Ancylothrix sp. D3o: one gene and its partners. The protein of the gene in region 2 interacts with the protein of the main gene of each other region in a pairwise test. Links are inferred from orthologs where the notes say so. Each region holds a gene or a part of one and is shown on either strand. Other genes may lie near its edges.

Region 1 (6,193 bases), on a different replicon or contig from region 2:
TTTTTGAGAGCTAAAGCATTATTAACTCCATTCCAAACTGCCTTAGTTTCCTGAACTAAATCTGTATAAGAATACTCATCAGGTTCGCTTTTTAACAACCAATAATTCATAGTAGTGATGAAGGTTTGGGGATTGGGGAAAAGGCAAAAAACATCAAGTCAAACTCCAAAGCAGTTACTAAAACTGTAACCTATCGAACCTACAGGATTAAGCAGTGCCACAGTAGAACCATACAACAAAAAGCATCTGTAAGAGTGGCGCGGGCATCTTGCCAGCGATTGCTGATTACCGCCGCAGGCGAGACACCGGCACCACTGAGATGCAAAAATTATTGAGTGAGGAGAAAATTATCCATGTCTGTAAATCTTGCAAGCTTAAGCAAAATTAGCTCTCGAACCGTCCTGCAAGTTTTGCCCATAGCCTTGAGTTTGCTAAGCTTGAGTTTAACATTGCCAGTATTGGCTCAACAGCGAAACCCACAAGAGCAAAATCAAATTATCCAAGGAGTACCCGTGCGAACCTTAACAGTAACCGGCAGAGGTGTAGAATTAATCCCGACAACCATCACCCAAGTGCGCTTAGGCGTAGAAGTTCAGGCAAAAACAGCCCAAGAAGCACAACAAGAAGCCGCCAAACGTTCAACAGCCGTCGTGACATTATTAAAATCGCGGAATGTGGAAAAATTGGAAACCACCGGCATTAATTTAAACCCAATTTATAGCTATGAAAATAACACCCAAAAACTCACCGGCTATAGTGCCACAAATACCGTTAGTTTTCGTATTCCCACCGGCAACGCAGGAAACCTATTAGACGAAGCCGTAAAAGCCGGTGCAACACGCATTGATGGAGTAAGTTTTATAGCTTCAGACAGTGCAATTTCCACAGCCCAACAACAAGCCTTAAAAGAAGCAACACAAGACGCACAAAAACAAGCAGATGCCGTTTTGAGCGCCTTGAATTTAAGAGCAGGAGAAGTTATAGGCATACAAATTAATGGAGCCTATGCACCGCCGCCGGTGCCGGTGCCGATGCCAAAATTTGCCGATGCAAGAGCAGAAATGGCAGCCTCAACACCAATAGAGGGAGGTGAGCAGCAAGTCGAAGCAAGCGTCACCCTGCAAATAAGATATTGAGGCAGAATAGGCGGCTAAATTTCGCCACCCGCATAGCCGGTGCCACCGTTCATCATAGCCGCCTCGTTATCGCGTTTAGAACCCAAGAGATCCAACTTCTCAACTTTAATCACCGGCTTAGAACGTTGGGAGCCGGAGTTGCGATCTTGCCAATAGTCAAATTTTAGAGAGCCGGTGACACCGATTAAACTACCCTTGCGGACATAGCTACCAGCAATCTCTGCCGTTTTTCCCCAAATTTCCAAAGTAAACCAATCAGGCTCCTCTTTATTACGAGTTCTTCTGTCAACCGCTAACGTTAAATTGCACTTAACAGTACCAGACTCAAAATATTTCATGTCAGGGTCTTGGCCGGCACGGCCTACCAAATGGACGATATTAAGACTCATATTGCTTGTATGTCTTGATGTGCTGCACTGATCTTAGCTAAGGATCGACACAGTAAGTAACTTAGGGGTGATTGTTGATAGTTGCGGTGGTTTTTCGAGTAACCGAACGGAACTTAAAAAAAAACAACACCTGCGCCCCTTGAAAAAAAAAGCGGGCCTCTCTACAATAGCGGGCAGAGCGGCAATTGGCCATCACATTACCCGGATTGGGTAGGCGAAGCAATGGATGATCCTTATAACTTGCGAGTCAGTTGGCCAAAAAAAATAGCGGCCCAGACTAGACTCAGGGGAAAAAACGTAATAAAATCCAGCACGGCTACATCAGTAGTTACACAAAAAAAGCATTTGATTTTGGGGGCGTAGAAACTTGTGGGTCTTTTCAATCGGTTATCTTTATCGCGGGACATGGGTATAGACCTAGGTACAGCAAACACCCTAGTGTATGTATCTGGTAAAGGAATTGTCCTGCAAGAGCCCTCGGTGGTGGCTATTGACCAAAACCTAAAAGTACCGTTAGCCGTCGGAGAAGACGCTAGAAAAATGCTGGGCCGCACCCCCGGAAACGTGGTTGCCCTGCGCCCCCTACGCGATGGCGTCATCGCCGACTTTGACACAGCAGAATTAATGCTGAAGCACTTTATCCGTCGTGTGCATGAAGGCAAAACCCTTGTATCACCCAGGATCGTGATCGGTATTCCGTCAGGGGTGACGGGTGTGGAAAGGCGAGCGGTAATGGAAGCAGCTTCTCAAGCAGGGGCAAGAGATGTTTATTTAATTGATGAGCCGGTAGCAGCGGCCATTGGTGCAGGATTGCCGGTGGCTGAACCAACGGGCAACATGATTATTGATATCGGTGGTGGAACTACAGAAGTGGCAGTTTTGAGCCTCCAAGGAACCGTACTCAGCGAATCCGTGCGGGTGGCGGGCGATGAACTCACCGAAGCCATCACCCAGTATATGAAAAAGGTTCATAACCTAGTGATTGGAGAGCGAACCGCAGAAGAAATTAAAATTAAGCTCGGTTCAGCCTACCCGACAGTCGAAGATGATGATGCCATTATGGATGTGCGCGGTTTGCACCTTTTGTCAGGTTTACCGCGAACGGTGACTATCAAAGGGCCGGAGATCCGCGATAGTATGGCAGAGCCTTTATGGGTGATTGTCGAAGCCGTGAAACGAACGCTGGAACGCACGCCGCCAGAATTGGCTTCCGATATCATTGACCGAGGGATTATGTTGGCTGGGGGTGGCGCTTTGTTGAAAGGCTTGGATACCCTCATTAGTCACGAAACCGGCATTGTTACTCATGTGGCTGCTGATCCGCTTTCCTGTGTTGTGTTGGGAACAGGCCGTGTGCTTGAGAATTTCAAACAACTAGAGCGGGTGTTTAGCGGTCGTTCTCGCAATATGTAGTCGGTAGGGTTTAGGGTTTAGGGTTCATGGCAGCAATTACTTTGATGCTGTGAACAATGAACGCTAAACGGCGAATAATTTGATAGTGAACCACAACAAAAGTTAAATGTATTCATTGCGTCGCTGGTGGGATAGGCACGGGTTGCAAGTGGGGTTGGTGGCTGTCGCTATTGCTGGAGCTTGGGGAGTGCAGCAAACTCAAGGAGCGGTTATTTTTGAGATTTTCCGCACGCTCACCCTTCCTTTCCAGTCAAGTCCCTCCGCAGAAGAACAAATTGAAAAAGCTCGAATGATGGCACAGTCTGAGCGCCTTGTGGAGCTAGAAAATCAAAACCAAAAGCTTAAAGAGCTTTTGGGTTATGTCTCTACTACCAAGGACAAAGGTGTTATTGCACCTCTGATTGGCCGGTCTGCTAACCACTGGTGGCAGCAAGTCACTCTGGGGCGCGGTAGTCGAGATGGTATTAAAGAAGGTGATATTGTCACCGGCGCCGGGGGGTTAGTTGGCAGGGTGGAAAGTGTTTCTCAAAACACTAGCCGTGTGCTTTTGATTAGCGATCCCAGTGCTCGTGTGGGGGTGACTATTAGCCGCAGCCGCAATATGGGCTTTATGCGCGGCCAAGGTGCTAACCGGGCAGTTATGGAGTTTTTTGATAAGGTTCCTGATGTTCGTCCGGGTGATGTTGTCTCGACTTCGCCGGTGAGTGAGTTATTCCCTGCGGGTATTCCTGTTGGGCGCGTTGAGTCGGTTAACCTGAGCAAAAGTCCGGCACCGGAAGCGATTATTGAGCTATCGGTGCCTATTAATGTTTTAGAGTGGGTGGAAGTTAAGCCGAGCAAAATTCTGCCGGATAAGGAATTTTCGGCTCCGCCTCCTGTTCAAGATACCCGTCCTGCCGATGAGCCAAAAATTTATCCTGATGGCTCCCGCCCCGCTGAAACCGAACAGCCGGCTGAACCTCAACCAAACAACAGCACAGATGCTTCTACTGAAACGCCGCCGCAACCGCAGGATGAACTATAGATCGGCAATTAGAAGGGATTCTTGGAGTCGGGTGACTCGCCTGCGCCCCCAAACCCGTCGGTTGCTGAATACGCTGGTAACGCTTGCTTCTCTCTTATTATGTTTGTTGATTTTGCCGACTCGCCTCCCTGGCATGACTTTGCTGGGGATTGGCCCTAATTGGCTGTTAATTTGGGTCGTTGCTTGGAGTGTCAAGCGCAGTTGGTTTCTGGGGGCTGCTGCGGGTATTGCTCTGGGGTTGATTCAAGATGGTATGACTTCCCCTATCCCTAGTCATGCGCTTAGTTTGGGTATAGTCGGGATTTTGACGGCTCGCTTGCAAAAGCAGCGCTTTATTCAGGAAGATTTTATCTCGGTGGCTTTGATTGTGTTTGGCATGAGTGTGATTGCTGAGTTGATCACGGCTATTCAGTTCAGTTTTCTGGGTGAGCGCTCTTTGATGGAAATTTGGCATGACCGGCAACTTCTTGCTCTTTCTAGTGCTATCCTCAGCAGTCTTTGGGCTCCGGTTGTTTATTTTCCTCTCAATGTTTGGTGGGGACGCATGAAGTTAATTGAGTCGTCTTGATTTTGGGAAAATTCAGCGCTTTTAGGTGAAAAAAACTACAAGTTAAGGTTTGTCAATATCACTGTGAAGTCTACTTTGTGTGAGAAACCCGGTTTGTTTTATAAACCGGGTTTTTTAACATTCAGGAATTATTGCTAAGGGGCTATATAAGTTTTTTCAGGCTGCAATTCGCTGCTTTTGGGCGATTAAAAAATGACTCGCAGAAAGCAAATCGCTCATAATGTGATTAGGATTATATTGTGTTAGATATGTGCGGCTGCGAAGTCCACAAGTTAAAGCTATTGTGGGGACTGCACAAGCTTGTCCTGCTAATATATCGGCTTCTGTATCGCCAATCATCCATGCTGAGTCTGTGGCGACATTTTCTTTGGCAATGGCGGCTTTTAGTAGTTCTTGTTTGATGTCTGCATAGTTGTGATAAGCACTGTCGTCGTCTTGGGTTCCCCAAATGCTACTAAATAACCGAAGTAATCCGTAGTTTTGTAAGATTTGCTGGGCTTGTGTTTGCCGGCGTAGGGTGACTAATACTATGCGGAATCCTTGGGAGTGCAGCAAACCTATCGCCCATTCTACTCCGGGTTGCAGCCGGTCTTTGTGCAGCAAGTCGGGCTGGTTGACAATTTCTTGCACTCGTGCTAGGAAGGCTTCTATTTGTGAGCCTCTTAATCCTGAACGCATGGCAATTTCTGCATCGGGGATGCGGTTTTGTTTCATGTACCAAAAGCAATCTTTAGGGAGCGCTGTAACGGGCAATTGTATGTTTTTGGCTTGATAGTTTTCCTGAGTGTCTGCAAGTGCTTGCCGGTAGGTGCTGTAATAGCGATCTGATACATCTACTATTGGCCCGTCAAAGTCGCAAAATACCGTCATTTTTTGGCGGCAAAAAGCGCTTTTGGTTTGGGTGCCGGTGTAGTTGGTCATTTCGGAATTAGCTTGACTCATCTTCGCCACAAAACTTTACCTATGTTTTTGCTTTGATACACTTTTTAACAATAGCAAAAAGTAGATAAGTTTTACTTCAGTTTTTTCGGGAAGTTATATAAAAAAAAGCTATGAGAAGGCGGCGGCATAGAAGAGCGATAAAGCGCTACTACTTAGTGGCTTCTTTTTCTAAAAGCAAGGTAACGGGGCCGTCATTTTCAATGCTGACTTGCATCATTGCACCAAAGATGCCGGTTTCTACTCGTAAATTACTTTGCCGCAATTTGGCTACAAATAAATCATACAGTTGCTCGGCTTGTTGGGGTGGTGCGGAACGGTCAAAGGAAGGCCGGCGTCCTTTGCGACAGTCGCCATAAAGTGTAAATTGGCTGACTACGAGTAATTCACCGGCAATATCTTGAATTGATTTTTCCCAACGACCGCTCCCTTCTTCGTTGGCGGGAAATAAACGCATTTCTAAACATTTGCGAACCATCCATTCAAGTTCGGCTTCGGTATCGGTGTCAGAAATTCCTACTAATAAATTTAAACCTCTGCCTATTTTGCCGACAATTTCACCGGCAACTGTGACTTGAGAAGATTTTACTCGCTGAACAATGATACGCATTATTTTTGTTGTCCTTTGTCTAAAGTCCGTAGTCATTAGTCTTTTGTCTTTACTGAAAGGACTAATGACTAATGACTAATGACTAATGACCAGAAAGGCAGTTTTCTAGTTGGG
Region 2 (6,133 bases):
CAACCCCAAGAAATTGCCCAAAAGCTAGAAACCGCCGCCCCCATTGCCAAAGCCACCGTCCACCGGCATCTTTTCCCCCCTGGCTTAACTGTCCACATTAAAGAACGTTATCCTGTAGCCATTGCTCAACTCAGCCAGGGCGCGTTAGATGCCAAACAAAAAGACTCCGGCAATTCGACTTCGCTCATTGTAGGCGTCCTTGACGAAAACGGCTGGTGGACTCCATTAAAAAATTACACAGCCCTCCAGCAAACTATTCCCCTACCTTCGTTAAAAGTCATCGGCAACCCCAGCAACTATCGGGAGAATTGGCCCCAACTTTACCAAACCCTCAGCCAGTCTCCCGTCAAAGTTTCAGAAGTTGACTGGCAAGATTCAGGCAATGTAATTTTAAAAACAGAAATTGGAACTGTCCATCTTGGCCCGTACAGTTCTAAGTTTGACGAACAACTGCAAGTTATTGATCGAATGCGCCAATTACCCAAACACCCGCGTTACAGTCAGATCGCCTACATTGACCTTAAAAACCCCCAATCCCCAGCTATTAAACTGCAACCGGGTAAAATTCAGCCACCCGCTGCCAAATCTCCCTAGCAGGGGAACTAGGCTTTGGCCATGCCTCCCCCAGTACCAGGTACGGTTGGTTGCAAAGCGCAACATCCCCTATAGTTGACAACAAGAACCGGCCACCTGAAGCGTTGTTTATTTACCTTAGCTAATACCAATGACACTTAATAGTAAAATAGGGCTTGAAAATGACAGCCCGCATTCCCAAGGGCAAACAGGTTTTCCGACTAGCGCGGATAATTCAAATCCTTTCGGTAACGCTGGCTTATATATAAATCAAAATCGAGATCCGAAAGGCATGGCTGGGGAAGAATCAAGGAGTGGAGATATTGTGCCCAGCAGCGTAGCAAGAATTAAAGTAATCGGTGTCGGCGGTGGTGGCGGCAATGCCATTAATCGCATGATTGCTAGTGAAATTTTGGGAGTTGAGTTTTGGTCGGTTAATACCGATGCTCAAGCTCTCAGCCAGTCTGAAGCACCTAAAAGACTGCAAATTGGTCAAAAATTGACGCGCGGACTCGGTGCCGGGGGCAACCCTGCTATCGGCCAAAAAGCCGCTGAGGAATCCCGCGATGAAATTGCCCAAGCTCTAGGGCAGTCTGATTTAGTGTTTATTACCGCCGGCATGGGTGGGGGCACCGGCACTGGTGCTGCTCCTATTGTGGCGGAAGTGGCTAAGGAGTTGGGCGCGTTAACGGTGGGAGTTGTTACCCGTCCGTTTACTTTTGAAGGACGCCGCCGCCTTAGCCAAGCTGAACAAGGGATCGACGCCCTGCAAAGCCGGGTTGACACGCTGATTGTTATTCCAAATAACAAACTTTTAGACGTTATCCAGGCAGATACGCCGGTTCAAAAAGCTTTCCGCGAAGCTGATGATATTCTCCGCCAAGGTGTTCAGGGCATTTCGGATATCATTACGATCCCAGGGTTGGTAAATGTGGACTTTGCCGATGTCCGGGCCGTTATGGCAGATGCCGGTTCGGCTTTGATGGGTATTGGAATTGGTTCTGGCAAGTCAAGAGCCGTTGATGCTGCTTCCCAGGCTATTTCTTCGCCATTTTTGGAGTCTTCTATCGATGGCGCAAAGGGCGTTGTCTTTAATATCACAGGCGGAACTGATCTTACTCTTCACGAAGTGAGTGCAGCGGCAGATATTATTTATGAAAACGTCGATCCCAATGCCAATATTATTTTCGGGGCAGTTATTGATGAGCGGGTTCAAGGTGAAATTAGAATTACGGTGATTGCCACCGGCTTTTCACCCGAAACGGTGGTAGGTGCACCGGCAGCAAAAACTGCTCCGGCACCACGTCCGGTTACTCCCACCAGCAGGCCGGCAACGCCACCCCCACCGGCACCGGCATCCGAACCTCAAAAAGCCCCTGATGGTTTAGATATCCCAGACTTTTTGAAGCGCCGGCGTCCCCCTCGCTAAAGCGCCTCTCTAACAATCAAGAAACTCGGTTTTTCTCAAAAGACCGGGTTTCTAAATCTACTCTCAACCTTGTTTTAAAGATTTTGCCCACTCGGCGGCGAGGGGAATTTCTGTAAAGGGAATTCGCTGGGGAGTAAGCTTGCCAAAGCTGAATTCCAGTTCAATTTTTTTGCCTTGGGTGGGGGGTGTATTAGCATCCACCGCAACTCCATCTACCAAAAACCGTATTTCTGTAACATCATCAAGGGAAAAACTTTGCAGATTAACCGGCCCCTTCTTTGTCGGTTTTCCCCAGGTTAGTTGATTGCCGGTTTTCCCTAAAACTGCATAAATATCATATTTGGCTTGTTCAAATTGTTTGGCCCACAGACGATAGGCTTCTACTTTTTGATATTCGTTACTGCCGGCCCAAGCCAACCATATAAAAACCGCCAAGAGTGGCAACCACAGCAAACCCCGTTCCATTTTATATCTTAGATTTTCGATTTAAGGATTGGTAGAAAATAACGCTTTCTCGAAAAACTCCCAGAAAGCAATTCATGCAATTTTATAGTAAAAATTCCTTTTTTTCAAGATTAGCTCCCGACTTAGGCCAAATGTAATACCCTTAAGCTATCTTCAAGATACACCCGCACGACCTTAGAGGTGTTTTATGCGAAAGTTTTTCCTGCTATCCCTATTTATTGTTGGGGTGGCTGTTGCTTTGTTCAATTTCAAAGGTTTGGCAAATCAAGGCAGTTTTAATCAAATTGTGCTGGATTTCCGCGAGGATATACCAGCTTCTCAAATTGAAACACAACTCAGCCAGCTTTCCCAGCAGTACGGCGTTACTCCTCAACTCAACAGTGAGTTTTCAGTATCAGATAATGTCTATATTGTCAAGGGGAATAAGCAACTTCTTAAAGCTTTGAAAAAATCCGATCTGCGACAATCAACAGAATTCATTGAACCGGATTATATTTACAGCGTTTTGGAAATTCCCAATGATCCCATGTATCATCAGCAGTGGAATTTTCGCAGCATTAATATTGAGAAAGCTTGGGAAGAAAGCAAAGGCAATGGCGTAACGGTGGCTGTCATAGACACCGGCGTCACACCCGTAGCAGATTTAAAAGATACAAACTTCACCCCAGGCTACGATTTTGTCAACGATAAAACCGAGGCTGCCGACGATAACGGACACGGTACCCACGTTGCCGGCACCATTGCTCAAAGTACAAATAACGAGTATGGCGTGGCCGGTATTGCCTATCAAGCCAGTATTATGCCGCTGAAAGTTTTGGCATCTTCCGGCGGTGGCACCATTGCTGATATTGCGGAAGCGATTAAATTTGCGGCTGATAATGGTGCCGATATCATTAACATGAGTTTGGGTGGCCCTGGTGAAAGCCAACTCATGCAAGAAGCCATTGATTACGCTCACAGTAAAGGCGTTGTGATTATTGCCGCCGCCGGAAACAGTGCTGATAGCTCGGCTGGCTATCCGGCTCGTTATCCTAACGTGGTGGGAGTTGCGGCGCTGGATGCTTCCGGGCAAAAAGCCTTTTATTCTAATTTTGGGGCCGGTGTGGATATTTCAGCACCCGGTGGCGATACCACAAATGGTGAAGTTGGCGGAATTTTGCAAAATACCATTGATGAGCAAGGAAACTCAATTTTTGCCGCTTATCAAGGCACGAGTATGGCGGCGCCTCACGTTGCTGGCGTGGCGGCTTTGATTAAAGCTGCCGGTGTTCAAGAACCAGAAGAAATTGTGCGGATCTTGAAACAGTCAGCGCGGACGGTTGCAGACGATCCGCTTAATCATTTTGGGGCCGGTCAATTGGACGCAGCAGCGGCGGTGCAGTTGGCAACCAAGGGCCAGATTACCTTCCGCGATTTCTTCCGGTGGTTGCGGGATAATGGCTATTTGAATCCTCGCTTTTGGATTGATGGCGGCGCGGTGGCGCTGTTGCCAAAACTGGCGATGGTGTTGGGTTCTTATATGTTGGCTTGGTTTTTGCGAAATTATTTCCCGTTTGCTTGGAGTTGGTCGCTTTCTTCCGGTTTGGTAGCTGGAAGTTCAGGTTTGTTTTTCCTGCGCGGCTTGTATATTTTTGATCTTCCCCAATGGCCTTTTCGGGCAATGGGTAGCTCGATTCCTGAATTGGGGAATGTTGTTCAGGGGAGTAGCGCTTTGAATCCGCTTTTTGCTTCAGCGTTGATTCCTGTGGGGTTGGTGCTGTTGCTGTTGGGCCACAAGTCTTTAAAGTGGTTTGCGATTGGTACGTCTTTGGGCGTGGCGAGTTGTTTGGCGGTGACGGCGCTTATCTCGCCGAATGTTTGGCTGTTGGGAGGCGGTTTTGTCGCCCAGGGATTTTTGGTGATAAATGCGCTGCTGTGTTTTGGTTTAGCAAAATTAGCTGCAAAATCTGAGGGGGTAGTTGTATGAGTGTGACGATTCAGGGCAAAATAGAAAGGAAAGGCTTCGGCCCTGGAACTTGGGCACTGGTATCAGAAAAGGGTGAAAGCTACGAAATTCATCAGGGAGCGCCGGCAGAGTTGCTCAAGTCGGGCCTAGAAGTCAAGGTTAAAGGGAAAGTCCGTGACGACGTGATGAGCTTTGCCATGATTGGGCCGGTGCTGGAAGTGGAAGAGTTTTCCGTCCTCAATTCGGATTGATCCCACCGGGGGCTGCGTCCGGGTGCTTGTTAAATACTCACTTTTTTGTTTTGCCTCAGTATGTCGTTACGCTTTAGCAGTATCTACCTGCGATGCGGCTGCATTCAGATTCTCTGAGGGGCAAAACAAATTTAATATCCCCTTTGCCTATTTGGCAGGGGGGGTAGGGTGAGGTTTGTGAATCTACTAGCAAAAAGCAAAAAAAACCCCGGTTGGTTTAACCGGGGAGCTTAATCAGGGTGCATCTACCATTTCTTTTTCCTAGGATGAGTGAAGTTAATCCGGAAAAGCTGAAGAAAGTTTTAAACTTTAAGGCTTGATGCTCATTAGGGGAAAAGAAGAGGAAAGTAGGGTTAAAAGCAGAAAACAAAAGGTTTTTTATGAATGCCTAAAAATTGAATCAAAATTTATTAGTTAGGATCAAGGGAAGAGTGATAAAAAAAACAAAAATCCCGGCCTAAAACGACCGGGAGCATCAATCAGGGTGCATCTACCATTCCAAGTTTCTGCGGTTGATGGGGTGCGTCAGGAAAATTTAAAAAAGAAATTGGTGAGAAGGTGGGGAGAAATTTTTGGGGGTATGACAAGCTGAATTTGGTGCCGGTTGGGGTTGGGAAAAATTAGGAATTTGTCTACATTTTTAGGCCATAAGAAAAGAATTGCCAAATAAAAAACCCCAGCAATGGTTAGCCAGGGCAATCTATCAGGGTGCATCTGTTAATAGTGTTCTTAGGGGTGCTGATGCAATCCGGAAAAATCTGTTATCTATTAGTAGTACCTGAAAAGTTTAGGCTAGGTGGTAACTTTTCCCATCAATAGGTAGTCGGATTGTTTGAATCAATAAAATATTGAGGTCTGGAGTCAATAGTTTTTAGCTACGGTGCCGGCTTTTCTGGCGCTGGGGGGTGGGAAACCCTCTTGTGGCTTCAGCCAAAAAATTGCGACAATACAGACAAATTGATATGAGTGTGTATTTGTAGCACATAATCGAATTCTAAGAGCAGGACTGACGTTGTGACTCAGGAACTAGAATTTCAAATTTCAGTAACCCCGGTTCGGGGTAATGAATATCTTGTGAGAACGGAAGATGTGGTGCAGGGGGCGCCATTGGCCGAGGAAATTTTAGAGTGGCCGGTGGATGACTGGCTTGTGCGTGCTTGTCAGCTTATGAATGACCCGTTGCTGGGTTTGTTAGAGGAAAGTGATATGGCTTGGCCTTCGCAAACTGGGAATGGGAAAACGAGTCTAGGAGAGGTCGGTTCTTCGCCTGAAGCTGGGGTGGCGAGTTTGGTTGCTTTGGGCCGGCAGCTTCATCAGCATTTATTTCAAGGTAGGCTGCGTGATAGTTGGATATCAGCCCAAAGTATTGCTCAGCACCGGCGCTCTCAGTTACGTCTGCGTTTGGCGTTGAAAGGTGATGTTTTGCCGCGTTTACCTTGGGAAGTTCTCCACGACGGCAACCGGCCTATT
Region 3 (6,022 bases), on a different replicon or contig from region 2:
AGCTGTTTACGCGGTTTATGGTTGCGAAACTGCCTCGTCGTTTGTAGCAGATAGCCGCCGGCCTCGCGATACTCTGAATGGGCTTTCTTTTGCGGCTTGGCTGATAGTGCCGGTTTATGTTTTGGGTTCTTGGGTGTTGATGCGTTTAGCGACGGGCCCGAATTTAGGCGACAACACATTTTTGCACTTGGTGAATGCTTCTTTGCCTTTTTGGGGAAAATCGGCTTCTTTGTTGGTGACGTTTTTGCTGGCGGCGGGTGCTTGGCTGAGTAGTGCGACGGCGGTTTCTAACTCGCCGCGTGTTTTATATCAACTTGGGCTTGATGGTTATTTGGCGCCGGTGTTTACGGCGGTTTCTCGGCGCGGGGTTTTTGGGCCGGCTTTAATTTTAAGCTTTGCTGCTAGTCTAATTTGTCTTGTCTGGGGCGATGTGTCTCATATTGTGATGGTGACGGGCACCGGCTATCTGTGCAGTATGATTGCCATTCATTTCGGGTTGTGGTTAAACCGTCGCCAGCGTCATGTTCTTTGGCCTAACTTTTCTTTGGGTTTTTTGGCGATAGAAGTTGTTGTTTTAGGGGTGGGCGGTTTAGCTTGGGGCTGGCAATATTTGCTGTTGGGATTGTCTTTGCCGCTGTTTATTTTGGGGGCGGATTTTCTTATTCGTCGCTCGTCTTCTCCTTGGTTTCGCCTTCAGAAGTGGAATGAATTATATCAAATTCGTTCCCGCAGCAAAATGGAAGATTTTGTTTTGCTTCAAGTGAGCGTTTTGCTATTTTTATTGTGTTCGGCTTTGGCAATTGGTTGGTTTGTCAGGGGGCAAATTTATAGCATTTCTTGGAATGTCAGTATTGATTTGTTTGTTGTGCTAATGATAACAATGGCTTTTGTGGGGGTGGCAATTGCTTGCTGGACAAGTTTGCCGCAGGTGATGTCTATTGTTGAAATGCAGCAAGAATCTGAGCATTTGTTTAAAATTGCTTTGGATGCTATTTTGGTTCTGGATGAAAACGGTTTAATTAGTCAGGTAAATCCAGCGGCTGAGAAGTTATTTAAACTTCCGGTTCATCGGTTGGTAGGTCGCTTGGTGAGTGAGTTTTTACCAAATTTGCCGGCTTTGCCTGCTCAATGGCCGAGCCGGTGTGAGCAAACTTTAAATAATATTATTCAACCACTGTTTATTGAAGTGACGATTTCCGACCGTTCTCACCAGTTTGGTTGTGAATATGTGGCTATTTTAAGGGATATTTCTCAGCGAAAACAGGCAGAAATAGAGTTGCGTTCAGCGCTTGACCGGCAGGAAGAATTAACTGAGACGGCGCTTGCTCAAGCTGAACAGCTTGCCAAAATGCTGAAAGAGTTACAGGAAACTCAAACCCAGCTTATTCAAACTGAAAAAATGTCTAGTTTGGGACAATTGGTGGCTGGGGTAGCACACGAAATTAACAATCCTGTCAATTTTATTTATGGCAATCTGGATTATGTCAGCAATTATAGTCAGGATTTACTGGACTTAATTCTACTGTATCAAAAATATTATCAGAAAAATCCAGAGATTGATGCCTACATCAAAGATATGGATTTGGAGTTCATGGTGGAAGATTTGCCAAAAATTATTTCTTCTATGAAAATAGGAGCAGAACGTATTTGTCAAATTGTTAAAACCTTACGAAATTTTTCGCGGTTTGATGAAGCGGAAATGAAGCCGGTTAATTTGCACGAGGGTATTGAGAGTACGCTGGTAATTTTGCAGAGCAAGATCAAGGCTAAGGCTGATTTTCCGGGAATTCAAGTAATTAAAGAATATGGAGATTTACCGGAGGTTGAGTGTTATGCCGGCCAGCTAAATCAGGTGTTTATGAATGTGATTAGTAATGCAATTGATGCTTTAAAAGAAAAAAGTGATTTTTATCGCATGGGGTATATTCCTGAGAACGCTGATGCTAATTTTAACGTAAGTGCGGCTGTAATGCCTACGATTTGGATTCAGACGCAGTTGATAGATAAAAATCGGGTAATAATCTGTATTAAAGATAACGGCACGGGCATTACTGATGCTGTAAAAACAAGGTTGTTTGATCCATTTTTCACCACAAAAGCTGTGGGTCAAGGGACAGGATTGGGATTATCAATTAGCTATCAAATTGTAGCTCAAAAGCATGGCGGTGTTTTGAGATGTATTTCTCAACCGGGAGAAGGTTCTGAGTTTCAAATTGAGATTCCTATCAGCCAAAAAGTAAAGTAATGTAAGGCTGTCTGACTACTCTGAAATGGCCGGTGTTGCCCACAGGGGGCCGGCAAAGTTTTATTAGCCTATCAACTACCCTACAGGTGATGCTAAAATAAAAAAAAATGGGAACAAAAAAATCACCATTTCCCCATTGAATAAAATTGAAAATCTAACATCTAAAATCAGAAATCCTATGGTGGCTTTATTAGGTCTTTCTCAACCGGAATTAAAAGAATGGGTGCAACAACAAGGACAGCCGGCCTATCGGGGGCAGCAGTTGCACCAGTGGATATATCAAAAAGGAGCGCGATCTTTAGGAGACATTACGGTATTTCCTAAGCAATGGCGGGAAAGTATGGCAGAGGTGGCGATTGGCCGGTCGAGTATTTATTATCGTTCGCAAGCAGGCGATGAAACGGTAAAATATTTGCTCAAGTTGGCGGATAATCAAATTATTGAAGCGGTGGGAATTCCTACAGAAAAACGCTTGACGGTTTGTGTTTCTTCGCAGGTTGGTTGTCCGATGGGGTGCGATTTTTGTGCCACCGGCAAGGGTGGTTTTAAACGCAATTTGGCTGCCCATGAAATTGTCGATCAAGTGTTAACGGTACAGGAAGATTTTGGCCGCAGGGTGAGTAATGTTGTGTTTATGGGGATGGGGGAACCGTTGCTTAATACTGAGAATGTGTTGGTGGCGTTACGTTCTTTGAATGAAGATGTGGGAATTGGCCAGCGAAATATGACGGTTTCGACTGTGGGAATTCGCCACCGCATTCTGGAATTGGCAGAACATAAATTACAAGTGACTTTGGCGGTAAGTTTACACGCTTCTAATCAAGTTTTGCGGGAAAAATTAATTCCGAGTGCGCTGCGTTATCCGCTGGATGAGTTGATGGCAGAATGTCGGGAATATGTGAAGATTACGGGGCGAAGATTAACGTTTGAATATATTTTGCTGGCGGGTGTAAATGATTTGCCAGAACACGCAGAAGAACTGGCTGAACTTATGCGGGGGTTTCAATGTCATGTGAATTTGATTCCTTATAATCCTATTAATGAGGTGGATTATCAGCGACCATCAAAAGACCGTATTTATCAGTTTGTGAAGGTTTTGGAGGAGTATAATGTGGCGGTGAGTGTACGCTATTCTCGCGGTTTAGAGGCGGATGCGGCGTGCGGACAATTACGGGCTATGAAATCTTAGGCCGGTTTGATTGCTATTTTTAAAGTACAGTTTAACAGCTTTTAAAAACCCGGTTTTTTACAGAAACCGGGTTTTTGGTATAGCTAAGTATTTAAAAAGCTATAGATATTATTCTACTTGGTTTAAAGCGATGTCATCGAGTTACCGACTAGCTTTGATGCCGGGGGCGTAGGCTTCGATGACTTTGCCGGTGAGTGAGCAAGTAATCATTAAATAATCACAGCTATTGCATTGAGTGCGCCTTAAATGATGAGCAAGAACGTAATCTCGCTCAGCATGATCACCACAGTTGGGGCAACGAATTTTTTCGCTGTTCATTTTAAACTCTCTATGTTTTGCTAGGTTTTTTGGAAAGGCAACTCAAAAAAGAATAAGTAGCCAAATTTACAAGTATTTGCACCCTGAATTGAAGAATTTAACTTTAAAGTGATTTTCACAGGAATTTGCTTCGGCAAAGCTGAGCTTTATCTTTTTTTTATTATGTCAATGATTTTAATGAGTGTCAAATCTACAGGCTGGGGATCGTGCTTTTAGGGGTGATCCCGCTTCCAAAGCTATTTGGGGTGATTGTTGAGAAATACAGAGAACAACGAAAATAACAAGGAAGAAAATGTTAAATATTACCCGCCAGGGCGGCCAAAAATTGATCAGCCTTTGAAAAAATGCTGATTTAATTTCTCAGGGATTGAGGTTTAAGCTATAAAAATCGAGGCAACAGTTCGCCAAAGGTGGCGGGTTTAGAAGCTTGAAAAATTCTTAAAGTATCTGGAGAACAAGATAGGCTACACCGATAAATCTATGTTAAGGGGTACATGACTCTCTAGGGAAAAAGATTTTTACTGGGCGATATAGTTGTGGTTAAAACCCGATTTGTTTAATAAACCGGGTTTTTAATTCTTAAATTCTTAACCCCATTTCTTTTAAGCTTTGGCGCAACTTAGCGGCTGCGGGTGACTGTTGTTCTTCATAGCGAGTTATGGCTTCTCGAAAAGTGTCTAAACTTTCAAAAACATTGCCGGCTTTCAGTAAAGCAACGCCTAAGTTTTGATAAGCTTCAGCAAAGTTGGGATTGAGAGCAATTGCTTGCCGGTAGCACTTTATGGCATCTTGTAACTGGCCTTTATCTTTGTAAGCAATGCCTAAATTAAAATGAGCCGTTGCCAAAGTCGGGTCAAGTTCTAAAACCGTTGTATAAGCAATTATCGCGCCGGTGATGTCGCCGGTTTCCAGCAACAAATTGCCATAATTATTATAAGTTCCCAGTTTAATATAAGGTAAAACCGGCATTTCCATTGCGGCTAAATAATGAGACTTTGCCTGAGAAGCTTTCCCAATGCGGCTGTAAGCAATGCCTAAATGATAATGGAGTTCATAAAGCACCGGCACCTCAACAGGTTTTCGTGTTCGCCAAGAAGGAACCCCGCGCAAACCAATTTCTAGTAATTGAATTCCCCGCTCAATTTTGCCACTTCTGACATACAAAGCACCCAATTTACTGCAAGTGTAGGGATCATTGGGATACTGAGATAAATAAGCTTCCATTGCCGAAGCAGCCCGGTTAAATTTATTTTGGGCACCGATTGCTTGTTCGGTGTAACCTTCGTGAGAGATAGCAACTTCTGCGAGTTCTAAAATTTGCCAGTTAGGCTGTTTTTCTAACAGTTCCGCCACACTATCATCAACCATTGCATGATAGGGGTGAGTAAAATAAAGTTCGGGATGATGGCGAAACAAACGCGACACCATCGAGTAAGGAGACTGAGCGGCGCCGACTTCGTGACGAATTAAATTAATGAGGATACACTGCTCATTTTGCATGGCTTGTCTCATCAGCGGCACAATTTCTGGTTTAAGTTTTTCATCTGCATCCAGTACAATTACCCAATCGCCGGTGACAAAACGCAGCGCCTCATTGCGAGCAACAGCAAAATCATTACACCACTCAAAAAAATAGACATTGGCTCCCAATTCTTGGGCAATTTCCACCGTGCGATCTGTAGAGCCGGTGTCTAAAACCACCATTTCGTCTACCACATCTTTAACACTATGGAGACAATCGCGTAGTGTGGCTTCTTCATTTTTGACAATCATGCAAAGGCTTAGTTTCATTTTTAGTCGCTGTTTTGGTGAGAGATAAAAGTATTTTTGTCATTGTAAAGGCAAACGGACTCAGAAATTCAATTCAGCCATATCTACCACAGAAAGCGCGGATTTCAGGGAAGAAGCCTGCGCCAATAAGCCAGACGTGCAAACTAAACAAACTCCTAAGAGTCGCTGCTCAATCAAATAATAATTTCTGCTCTAAAATAGATAGAAAGCTTAGAAAAACAGCCAAAAAATTCTTCTATCAGAAACCGCGACATTTTTGCTCTATCTTTTGGCAGAGCGGTGAAAGTTTTTATTGTGAATAATATTCAAAGCATTATTTCTTTTGATTTCTGACTTGTGGTAGAGGTTAATCGTATAAAACTGCTGATATTGTGTAGAAAGATAAGACAAACAACAACAAAACAGTTTAAGTTACTGGAGGAAATGAGATGGGAATTCTAGCTTGGGTTATTTTAGGTCTGATTGCCGGCGCCCTTGCC

The links.
Region 1: the proteins of ftsZ (region 2) and NG798_RS08395 interact in binary tests that used the Escherichia coli proteins (3 or more experiments, as listed by UniProt). The link is inferred for Ancylothrix sp. D3o from one-to-one orthologs.
Region 3: the proteins of ftsZ (region 2) and rlmN interact in binary tests that used the Escherichia coli proteins (3 or more experiments, as listed by UniProt). The link is inferred for Ancylothrix sp. D3o from one-to-one orthologs.

Annotation. Positions count from the first base shown.
Region 1 is NZ_JAMXEX010000003.1:235,462-241,654, forward strand. Bases 1,012-3,934 are described here. They hold NG798_RS08395 (rod shape-determining protein), read left to right. Parts: upstream 1,012-1,930; coding sequence 1,931-2,938; downstream 2,939-3,934. Other genes in these bases: NG798_RS08385 (SIMPL domain-containing protein), read left to right, coding at 1,012-1,136; NG798_RS08390 (single-stranded DNA-binding protein), read right to left, coding at 1,151-1,525; mreC (rod shape-determining protein MreC), read left to right, coding at 3,045-3,934. Outside these bases: NG798_RS08380 (EVE domain-containing protein), read right to left, coding at 1-110; more of NG798_RS08385, read left to right, coding at 354-1,011; more of mreC, read left to right, coding at 3,935-3,962; rod shape-determining protein MreD, read left to right, coding at 3,952-4,530; NG798_RS08410 (HAD family hydrolase), read right to left, coding at 4,687-5,472; dtd (D-aminoacyl-tRNA deacylase), read right to left, coding at 5,621-6,079; NG798_RS08420 (GTP-binding protein), read right to left, coding at 6,162-6,193. UniProt on the Escherichia coli protein: Forms membrane-associated dynamic filaments that are essential for cell shape determination. Acts by regulating cell wall synthesis and cell elongation, and thus cell shape.
Region 2 is NZ_JAMXEX010000001.1:277,439-283,571, reverse strand. The notes cover bases 1-2,863. They hold ftsZ (cell division protein FtsZ), read left to right. Parts: upstream 1-724; coding sequence 725-2,002; downstream 2,003-2,863. Other genes in these bases: NG798_RS01370 (S8 family peptidase), read left to right, coding at 2,655-2,863; NG798_RS01375 (hypothetical protein), read right to left, coding at 2,066-2,467; NG798_RS01385 (cell division protein FtsQ/DivIB), read left to right, coding at 1-594. Also shown: more of NG798_RS01370, read left to right, coding at 2,864-4,433; NG798_RS01365 (hypothetical protein), read left to right, coding at 4,430-4,663; NG798_RS01360 (CHAT domain-containing protein), read left to right, coding at 5,678-6,133. UniProt on the Escherichia coli protein: Essential cell division protein that forms a contractile ring structure (Z ring) at the future cell division site. The regulation of the ring assembly controls the timing and the location of cell division.
Region 3 is NZ_JAMXEX010000011.1:44,228-50,249, reverse strand. The notes cover bases 1,677-4,428. They hold rlmN (23S rRNA (adenine(2503)-C(2))-methyltransferase RlmN), read left to right. Parts: upstream 1,677-2,423; coding sequence 2,424-3,434; downstream 3,435-4,428. Other genes in these bases: NG798_RS17975 (tetratricopeptide repeat protein), read right to left, coding at 4,332-4,428; NG798_RS17980 (replication restart DNA helicase PriA), read right to left, coding at 3,576-3,752; NG798_RS17990 (ATP-binding protein), read left to right, coding at 1,677-2,245. In the rest of the region: more of NG798_RS17990, read left to right, coding at 1-1,676; more of NG798_RS17975, read right to left, coding at 4,429-5,543; NG798_RS17970 (GlsB/YeaQ/YmgE family stress response membrane protein), read left to right, coding at 5,972-6,022.